Regions from separate parts of the Mesorhizobium sp. M0571 genome, predicted to be linked through region 2. Evidence: predicted binding sites of a transcription regulator. Region 2 holds the regulator's gene; the other holds the start of a gene.
The links. Region 2 encodes LexA, which represses DNA repair genes until DNA is damaged. Its sites were predicted from a motif close to TGTTCNNNNTGTGTTCNG; they were not measured.
Positions count from the first base shown of each region.

Region 1 (4,474 bases), on a different contig from region 2:
ACCTTGCCGACATGGACGAAAAGCCCATCGGCCTTTTTCTGGGTGTCGGAGATCTCGATCGAGAACCCTTCGCCTGAAATGACGCCGGTATCGCCCATCTGTCCACCGGACTCGCCATAGAACGGCGTCTGGTTGACAACCACAGCAACAGCGTCGCCCTTGCCGGCGCTATCGACGGTCTTGCCGTCCCTGACCAGCTCCTGGATGAGGCCTTCCGCCTGCTCGGTCTCGTAGCCCAGGAATTCGGTGGCGCCGGTCTTCTCACGCACCGCGAACCACACCGTCTCGGTCGCTGCCTCGCCGGAACCAGCCCAGCTTTTGCGCGCCTCCGCCTTCTGCCGCTCCATCGCATCCGTGAAGCCGGCAAGATTGACCGAGATGTTGCGCTGGCGCAGCGCGTCCTGCGTCAGGTCGAGCGGAAAGCCATAGGTGTCGTAGAGCTTGAAGGCTGTCTCGCCATCCAGCATGTCGCCGGCGGCCAGCTTTTCCGTCGCCTCCGAAAGCAAGCCCAAGCCGCGCACCAGCGTTTTGCGGAAACGGGTTTCCTCAAGCTTCAGCGTCTCGGTAATCATCTGTTCGCCGCGCACCAGTTCGGGATAGGCTTGGCCCATCTCGCGCACCAGCGCCGGCACCAGGCGCCACATCAGGGGATCGCGGGCGCCGAGCAACTGCGCATGGCGCATGGCGCGGCGCATGATACGACGAAGCACATAGCCGCGGCCTTCATTGGACGGCAGCACGCCATCGGCCACCAGGAAGCAGGACGAACGCAGGTGGTCGGCTATGACGCGGAACGATCCTACAGTGTCCGCATCCGGATCGCGGCCAAGCGTGGACGACGCAGCGTCGATCAGGTGGCGGAACAGGTCGGTTTCGAAGACGCTTTCAACCCCTTGCAGGATGGAGGCCATGCGCTCCAAGCCCATGCCTGTGTCGATCGACGGACGTGGCAGGTCGATGCGCTCGTCTTTCGTCACCTGTTCATACTGCATGAACACCAGGTTCCAGAATTCAAGGAAACGGTCGCCATCCTCCTCAGGGCTGCCGGGAGGGCCACCCCAGATATGCTCGCCACGGTCGATGAATATCTCCGAGCACGGCCCGCAAGGTCCGGTGTCGCCCATTGCCCAGAAGTTGTCAGAGGTCGGGATGCGGATAATGCGATCGTCGGAAAAGCCGGCGATCTTCTTCCAGTAGGCGGCGGCCTCGTCGTCGGTGTGATAGACGGTGACCAGCAGCTTGTCCTTCTTCAGCCCGAATTCCCTGGTGATCAGGTTCCAGGCAAGCTCTATGGCGCGCTCCTTGAAATAGTCGCCGAAGGAGAAATTGCCGAGCATCTCGAAGAAGGTCAGGTGGCGCGCAGTGTAGCCGACATTGTCAAGGTCGTTGTGCTTGCCCCCGGCGCGAACACTCTTCTGGGCGGTCGTGGCACGCGAATAGGGCCGCTTCTCCAGACCGGTGAAAACGTTCTTGAACTGCACCATGCCGGCGTTGGTGAACATCAGCGTCGGGTCGTTGCGCGGCACCAGCGGGCTCGACGCGACGACCTCGTGACCTTCCTTGCGAAAATAGTCGAGAAATGCCGACCGGATCTCGTTGACGCCACTCATGAATACTGCCTTTTCGAGAGAACCGCCGGCCATCGGCGGAAAATAGACATGGCCTTTTAGCGGTCGCACCGCAGCCTGTCCAGAAACACGAAACGGGCTCAAATCACGGCCTTCACCGGCACTTTGAAATGGCTTCTGCCCCGCCATAAAACGCAAACCGCCGGCACGGGGCCGGCGGTTCGAAACGCATCGATTAAGCAAACTCAGATCAAAACATCAACCGAAACCTGGCTGAAGCTCCGCGGGGCGTCGCTCGCCAAGCCTACATCGCGCCGGCGTCGTCCTCGAAACCGTCGTCGCTGCTTTCGGAGCCGCCGTTCTCAAGGAATTTCTCGGCGATCAGCCCGGCATTCTGCCGCAGCGCCAGCTCGATCTCGCGCGCCGTGTCGGGATTGTCGCGCAGGAACAGTTTTGCGTTTTCGCGGCCCTGGCCGAGACGCTGGGAATTGTAGGAGAACCAGGCGCCCGACTTTTCGACCACGCCGGCCTTGACGCCGAGGTCGACCAGCTCGCCGGTCTTGGACACGCCCTCGCCATACATGATGTCGAACTCGACCACCTTAAAGGGCGGCGCCAGCTTGTTCTTGACGACCTTGACGCGGGTCTGGTTGCCGACGACCTCGTCGCGATCCTTGACCGAGCCGATGCGGCGAATGTCGAGGCGGACCGAGGCATAGAATTTCAGCGCGTTGCCGCCGGTCGTCGTCTCGGGCGAACCGAACATGACGCCGATCTTCATGCGGATCTGGTTGATGAAGATGACCATGGTGTTGGAGCGCGAGATCGAGGCGGTGAGCTTGCGCAGTGCCTGACTCATCAGGCGGGCCTGCAGGCCGGGCAGCGAATCGCCCATCTCGCCTTCGATTTCGGCGCGCGGCGTCAGCGCCGCCACCGAATCGACGACCAGCACGTCGATGGCGCCGGAGCGCACCAGCGTGTCGCAGATCTCAAGCGCCTGCTCACCGGTATCGGGCTGCGAGATCAACAGGTTTTCGAGATCGACGCCGAGCTTGCGGGCATAGACCGGGTCGAGCGCGTGCTCGGCATCGACGAAGGCGCAGATGCCGCCCTTCTTCTGGGCTTCGGCCACCGTGTGCAGCGCCAGCGTCGTCTTGCCCGAGCTTTCCGGCCCGTAGATCTCGACGATGCGGCCGCGCGGCAGGCCGCCGACGCCAAGCGCGATGTCGAGGCCAAGCGAGCCGGTCGGCACCGTTTCGATCTCGACGACCTGCTCGTTTGCGCCGAGCCGCATGATCGAGCCCTTGCCGAAGGCACGCTCGATTTGCGACAGCGCCGCATCCAGAGCCTTTGATTTGTCCACCGCTTTGTCCTCTACAAGCCGCAAAGTATTCTGAGCCATGATACATCACCCCGTGGTCGTCAATGAAGGCCGGACAATCCCGTAATCCTTGTTAGAATGTACCTTATTTGTTCTCGTTTGTCAACGGACGGCAAGCACCTGAAAAACAAACGATATCGCGATTTGTTCTATTTTTGTTTCGCGCTTTCGGCGGGAGACATACCCTGCATCCTATGCGGGGCCGTTACTGCCATGTTGCGAATCGCGCCTGTGATTGCGGGCTTCCGCAGGGCAACCTAGTCTCCTCCCGGGCAACAGCAAAGGTCATTTTGCCGGCATGATGAAATCCTCGACGATCCTGGCCGTGGGCGGCGCCTATATCGAGCGGCGCGGCCGGCTTGTCGGCGCCTTCGTGCCGGCCGCATCGAACCCCGGCACGATGCGCGAGCATGTCGGCGGCGCCGTCTTCAACGCCTTGCGCTGTGCGGTGCGGCGCGGCGTCTCGGCCTCGCTGCTTTCGGTGCGCGGCGGCGATGCCCAAGGCGACACGGTTTTACGCGCCATCACCGAGGCCGGCATTGCCGATCTGTCGGCGGTGTTCCTCGATCGCGCGACGCCGAGCCATACGGCGTTGGTCGATAGCGACGGTGGGCTGATCGCCGGCCTTGCCGACATGGTGCTCTACGAACTGGCGCTTCCCAAGCAGATCCGCCGCGCCAAGGTGCGTGAGGCGATCGGCACCGCCGACGCGGTGCTGTGCGACGCCAACCTGCCGTCGACCGCGTTGGAGCGGCTGGCGGCGCTCGCTGCCGGCAAGCCGGTCTTTGCGCTTGCGGTCTCGTCCAGCAGAGCGGCGCGGCTGACGCCGGTGCTTGACCTTCTGGCGCTGACCTTCATGAACCGGCAAGAGGCCGGCGTGCTCGCCGGCGTGGACATAGATGCCGACGGGCGCGGCATCGTCGACGGGCTGAGACATGCAGGCTTGAAAGGCGGCGTGGTGACCGCCGGCGGCGGACCGGTGCTCGGTTTCGACGAAGCCGGCGCTTTTTCGATCTCGCCGCCGCTGCCACAAAAGCGGGCCGACGTGACCGGCGCCGGCGACGTGCTGGCGGGCGCGACGATCGCCGCCCTGCTGCGCGGCTTGACGCTGCGCGCGGCGCTGCGTGAAGGCGTCGCCGCGGCGATGCTCGCCGTCGTCGAGAGCGCCGATACGGCTGCGGCGTTCAGCGGCACCGGCTTTGCCGAGGCACTGGCGCTGGTGCCCGAGGCGCGCGAACTGGCGTGAAGTGCGCCCTGGATTGCCGGCGGCAGCTAGCGGACCGGCGCAGCCTACTTGCCGGCGCGCCGTCCCGCCTCATAGGCCCGGCGCGCCCAGATCGCCATCTCATCGGGATCGTCGAAAGCGCTTTCTGGAACGCTCCAATAGGGCATCGATACGAGCTTGCCATGGCGCGAGCCGGTATAGGTCCATTGCCGGCAACCGGCCGCTTCGAAATCCGGGGCGCTTTCGGCGTCGGCCTTCAGCATCAATTCGCCGCGGATGACGATGGCGACGATGACGCCG
Region 1 is NZ_JAMYQT010000016.1:55,035-59,508, reverse strand. Features, by position in the region: gene alaS (alanine--tRNA ligase) at 1-1,610, opposite strand, end outside; gene recA (recombinase RecA) at 1,873-2,970, opposite strand; gene NKI85_RS19795 (carbohydrate kinase family protein) at 3,248-4,195, shown strand; gene NKI85_RS19790 (TfoX/Sxy family protein) at 4,240-4,474, opposite strand, start outside.
Region 1: the regulator LexA is predicted to act here: its motif matches at 3,095-3,112, upstream of recA (recombinase RecA).

Region 2 (4,474 bases):
CGGCCTTGAACTCGACCGCGGCGTCGCCTTCTTGCTGGTGCCGGTGTTCCTGGCATGCGGGGTGGTTGTGTATTTCTCGCTGGCGGTGGAGCCGTCCTTTCCACAGCCGATCGCAATCGTGCTCCTCGCGGCGCTTTGTGCCGTCCTCTCGCGGTCGTGGCCCAGAACCCGCCTGTGCTTCATGGTGGCGTTGCTCTGCGCGCTTGGCGTGCTTGCCGCCAAGTTCGAGACCTGGCGTGTCGGAACGCATATGCTCGGTTCCGAAATCTCGACGCGGCTGACGGGTCGCGTCGTGTCGTTCGAGCCCATGGCGAGCGGCCGCATCAGGCTGACGATCGACGTGATCTCGACCGCCCGGCCGACACTGCGCTACATGCCGGAACGGGTCCGCGTTTCGGCGATGAAGATACCGGCTGAGCTGACCGCAGGTTCCGAGATCACCGGCTATGTGCGGCTGCTGCCGCCGACCGGCCCGGTGCGGCCCGACAGCTACGACTTCTCCTTCGACAGCTATTTTGCCGGTATCGGCGGCAGCGGCTTTTTCCTCGGCAATCCAAAAGTCGTGCCGTCGGGCGGCATGCCGCTTGCTGCGCGGCTTTCTTCGGCGGTCGAGGATGCCCGCGAATCGATCGCCGACCATATCCGCAGCCGCATCGGCGGCGCCGAGGGGGAAATTGCAGCCGCGCTGATCGTCGGCGTGCGCGCCGGCATTCCCGAGGAGATCAACGAAGCGATGCGGCGTACCGGCATCTACCACATCATCTCCATCTCAGGGCTGCATATGGCGTTGGTCGCCGGCACCATCATGGCCCTCCTGCGCGGCGCCTTTGCGCTGTTTCCCAACTTCTCATCGCGACGGCCGGTCAAGAAATATGCCGCAGCCGCCGCGCTTTTTTCGATTGCGGCGTACCTCGTCTTTTCCGGCATCGTGGTGGCGGCCGAACGCAGCTTCATCATGCTGGCGGTGATGCTTATCGCCGTGCTGTTCGACCGGGCCGCGCTCACCATGCGCAATCTGGCGATCTCGGCCATCGCGGTCATCCTGGTGTCGCCGCACGAGGTGGTCGGTCCGAGTTTCCAGATGTCCTTCGCCGCGACTGCGGCCCTTGTCGGCGCCTATGCCGGCTGGTCCGATTACCGCGCCGGCAGGGCCACCACGCCGCCACCGCGGCGGTCGCCGCTACGCTTCGCCACCCGAAAGGTTCTGTTGGGCATGGGCGGCCTCGCGATGACCTCGATCATTGCAGGGGGCGCCACGGCGCTTTTCGCTATATGGCATTTCCAGCGCGTGGCGCCGCTCAGCCTGTTCGCCAATCTGGCGATCATGCCCATTGTCTCGCTGGTCGTCATGCCTTGCGCGGTCCTCAGCGCGCTGGCGATGCCGTTCGGCGCGGATGGGCCTTTCCTCTATGTGATGGGCAAGGGGCTGACGGCGATGATCGCCCTGTCCGGATGGATCTCCGAGCGCTCGCCGATCGACGCGGTCGGGCTGATTTCGCTGAGATCGGTCCTTCTGGTGACGATCGGTCTCATAATTGCCAGCATGGCCACGACCTGGCTGCGGCTCGCGGCACTTCCTTTCGCGCTCGCCGGCTTGCTGACGACTACGCAGACGCGCGCACCCGACGTATTGATCTCGGAGGACGCACGGCTGGTCGCGCTGCCGATCGGCAGCGGTGAACTCGCGGTCAACCGAGCACGCCCGAATGAATTCACCATCGACAACTGGAAACGCGCCCTGACCTCCGAGGCCATCGTCGCGCCGGAAACACCGGGAAAGAACGACCCGCAATTCGACATTGCCGACCCAGCCGATCTGCCAGCGGGCATGCCTTTCATTTGCACGGAGGGCCTCTGCCTTGCCCGCCATCCATCCGGTGCGATTGTCGCGCAAGCCAAGGACCGGGATACTGCGCGGCCAGCCTGTGCTTTTGCCAGTTTGATCGTCATCGACGACGCCACCGCCCATAACCCCTGCTACTACGACCGGCTGGTCCTCGTCGTCACCAAACGGCAACTGGCGCGCGCGGGAAGTGCCGCCGTGTATTTCGATCCACAAGCGGCAACGCGCGCAGAAATCCGCTTCGCGGTCGAAAAATCATACCGGCCCTGGCATATGCAGCGGAAGTTTTCACGCGAGGCCAGAGGCCTGCCGCCATATCGCAAGGCCGACAAGCCTAAAGCCGGCACCACACCCAAGGGCGCAACTCAGTAGCGGCGGATCAGCCCGACGAGTTTGCCTTGCACCTTGACCCTGTCTGGCCCGAAGATGCGCGTCTCATAGGCCGGATTAGCGGCTTCCAGGGCGATCGAGGCGCCCTTGCGGCGGAACCGCTTCAGCGTCGCTTCCTCCTCGTCGACCAGAGCCACCACGATCTCACCGGGGCTCGCCGTATCGGCATTGCGGATGATGACCGTGTCGCCGTCGAAAATGCCGGCCTCGATCATCGAATCGCCTTTGACCTCAAGCGCATAATGCTCGCCGCCCATGATCATGTCCGGCGGCACGGAGATCGAATGCGTCTGGTGCTGGATGGCGTCGATCGGCACACCGGCGGCGATGCGGCCCATCACCGGGATCGACACGGCGACGACGACATCGTCGTCATTGCCGGCTGCAGGGACGCGCGACGATGTCGGCTTGCCTTGCCGTCCCAGGCTGCCCTGCCCAGGACCGCCTTGCCCAAGACTGCCCTGGATGACGCTCGGCGAGAACTTGCGTGCCGCATTGAGGCCTGGGGCGATCGAGTCGGGCAGGCGCAGCACCTCCAGGGCACGGGCCCGGTTGGGCAAACGGCGAATGAAGCCGCGCTCCTCCAGCGCCGTTATCAGCCGGTGGATTCCTGATTTGGAAGCCAGGTCGAGCGCTTCCTTCATCTCGTCGAAGGAGGGCGGGATACCGCTTTCCTTAAGCCTTTCGTGGATGAACATCAGCAGTTCGTGTTGTTTGCGTGTCAGCATAGCGACCCCCAACAGAATCAGAAAAACAAACCCAGAACAAACACTATCTGTTCCATTTGTGTTCCGCAACTGTTTAAAGTTTAATGAATGTGTTGACGGTTTGTTCAGCGTAACATCAGCACGTCGCAGGGAGCATCCGCCGCCGCGGCGGGTGCGAACGGTGCGCGAACGATCAGCCCGTTCGCATCGGCCAGCATTTTCAGCATTGAGGAATCCTGAATGCCGAACGGCGTCGCCACCAGCGTGCCGGCGTCGTGCCTGACAACAGCCCGCACATAATCCTGCCTGAGATCATTGGCCGGCATGGCAGCGCCGAGCCGCGCCCGACGTATATCCTGCTGAAAGGCCCGGCCGCCGAGCCGCGCCAGCAGCGGCTTCAGGAAGAGCTGGGTGCAGACCAGGCTTGCCACCGGATTGCCGGGCAGGCCGATGCAGCGGATGTCGCCCAGCCGCCCGAACATCAGCGGCTTGCCGGGCCGCATGGCGATCTTCCAGAAATCGAGGGTCATGCCTTGCCCGGTCAGCACGTCATGGACGAAGTCGTGGTCACCGACCGAGGCACCACCCAGCGTGACGATGACATTCGCGCCGGCCTTCACCGCCTTTGTCACCAGCGCAGCGATCGCCTCCTTGCGGTCCGGCGCGATGCCGAGATCGAGCGCGCGCGCGCCGACCGACTGTGCGGCGGCGGCGACGCCATAGGCGTTTGACGAGATGATCTGGTCGGGGCCAAGCTCGCTGCCCGGCGGCAGCAATTCGTCGCCGGTGGCGATGATGGCGACCAGCGGCCGCTTGACCACGCAGACCTCGGGGTGGTTGGCCGATGCTGCCAGTGACAAGGCCGCCGGATCTAGCAGGCGGCCCTGGCCCAGCAGGACGTCGCCCTTGGCGAAATCAAGCCCGAGGCGGCGGATGTTGCGCCCTTGCACCGTCGGCTCCGTCACTTCGACGCTGCCGCCGCCGAGGTCGCGGACGTTCTCCTGGATGACGATGGTGTCGGCGCCTTCGGGAAGCGGCGCGCCGGTAAAGATGCGTACGGCTTGCCCTTGCTGCACCGCCCCGGCAAAGCCGCGTCCGGCTGGCGCCATGCCGATCACCGAAAGCTTTGCTGGTAGGGAGGCGATATCGGCGGCCCGCACGGCATAGCCGTCCATGGCGGAGGCATTGAACGGCGGCTGGGTGCGGAGCGCCACAACCGGCTCCGCCAGCACGCGGTCTGCGGCATCCAGCAGTGCGACGCGTTCGCCCGGCAGCGCTGCTGCGCCGTGCAGCAGGCGCTCGAGCGCCTCGGCAACTGGGACCAGCGCCATTATCGGCCCGCCCCGGTGGTCCCATCTCCGGTGACCCCGGTGACCTTGTAGTCGCCGGATTTGCCGCCGGTCTTTTCAACCAGCCTGATGCCGGAGATAACCATGGCACGGTCGACCGCCTTGGCCATGTCATAGATCGTCAGGCAAGCTACCGAGACGGCCGTGAGCGCCTCCATCTCGACTCCGGTCTTGCCGGTAACGCG
Region 2 is NZ_JAMYQT010000048.1:33,683-38,156, reverse strand. Features, by position in the region: gene NKI85_RS31315 (ComEC/Rec2 family competence protein) at 1-2,215, shown strand, start outside; gene lexA (transcriptional repressor LexA) at 2,209-2,961, opposite strand; gene NKI85_RS31305 (molybdopterin molybdotransferase MoeA) at 3,066-4,271, opposite strand; gene moaC (cyclic pyranopterin monophosphate synthase MoaC) at 4,271-4,474, opposite strand, start outside.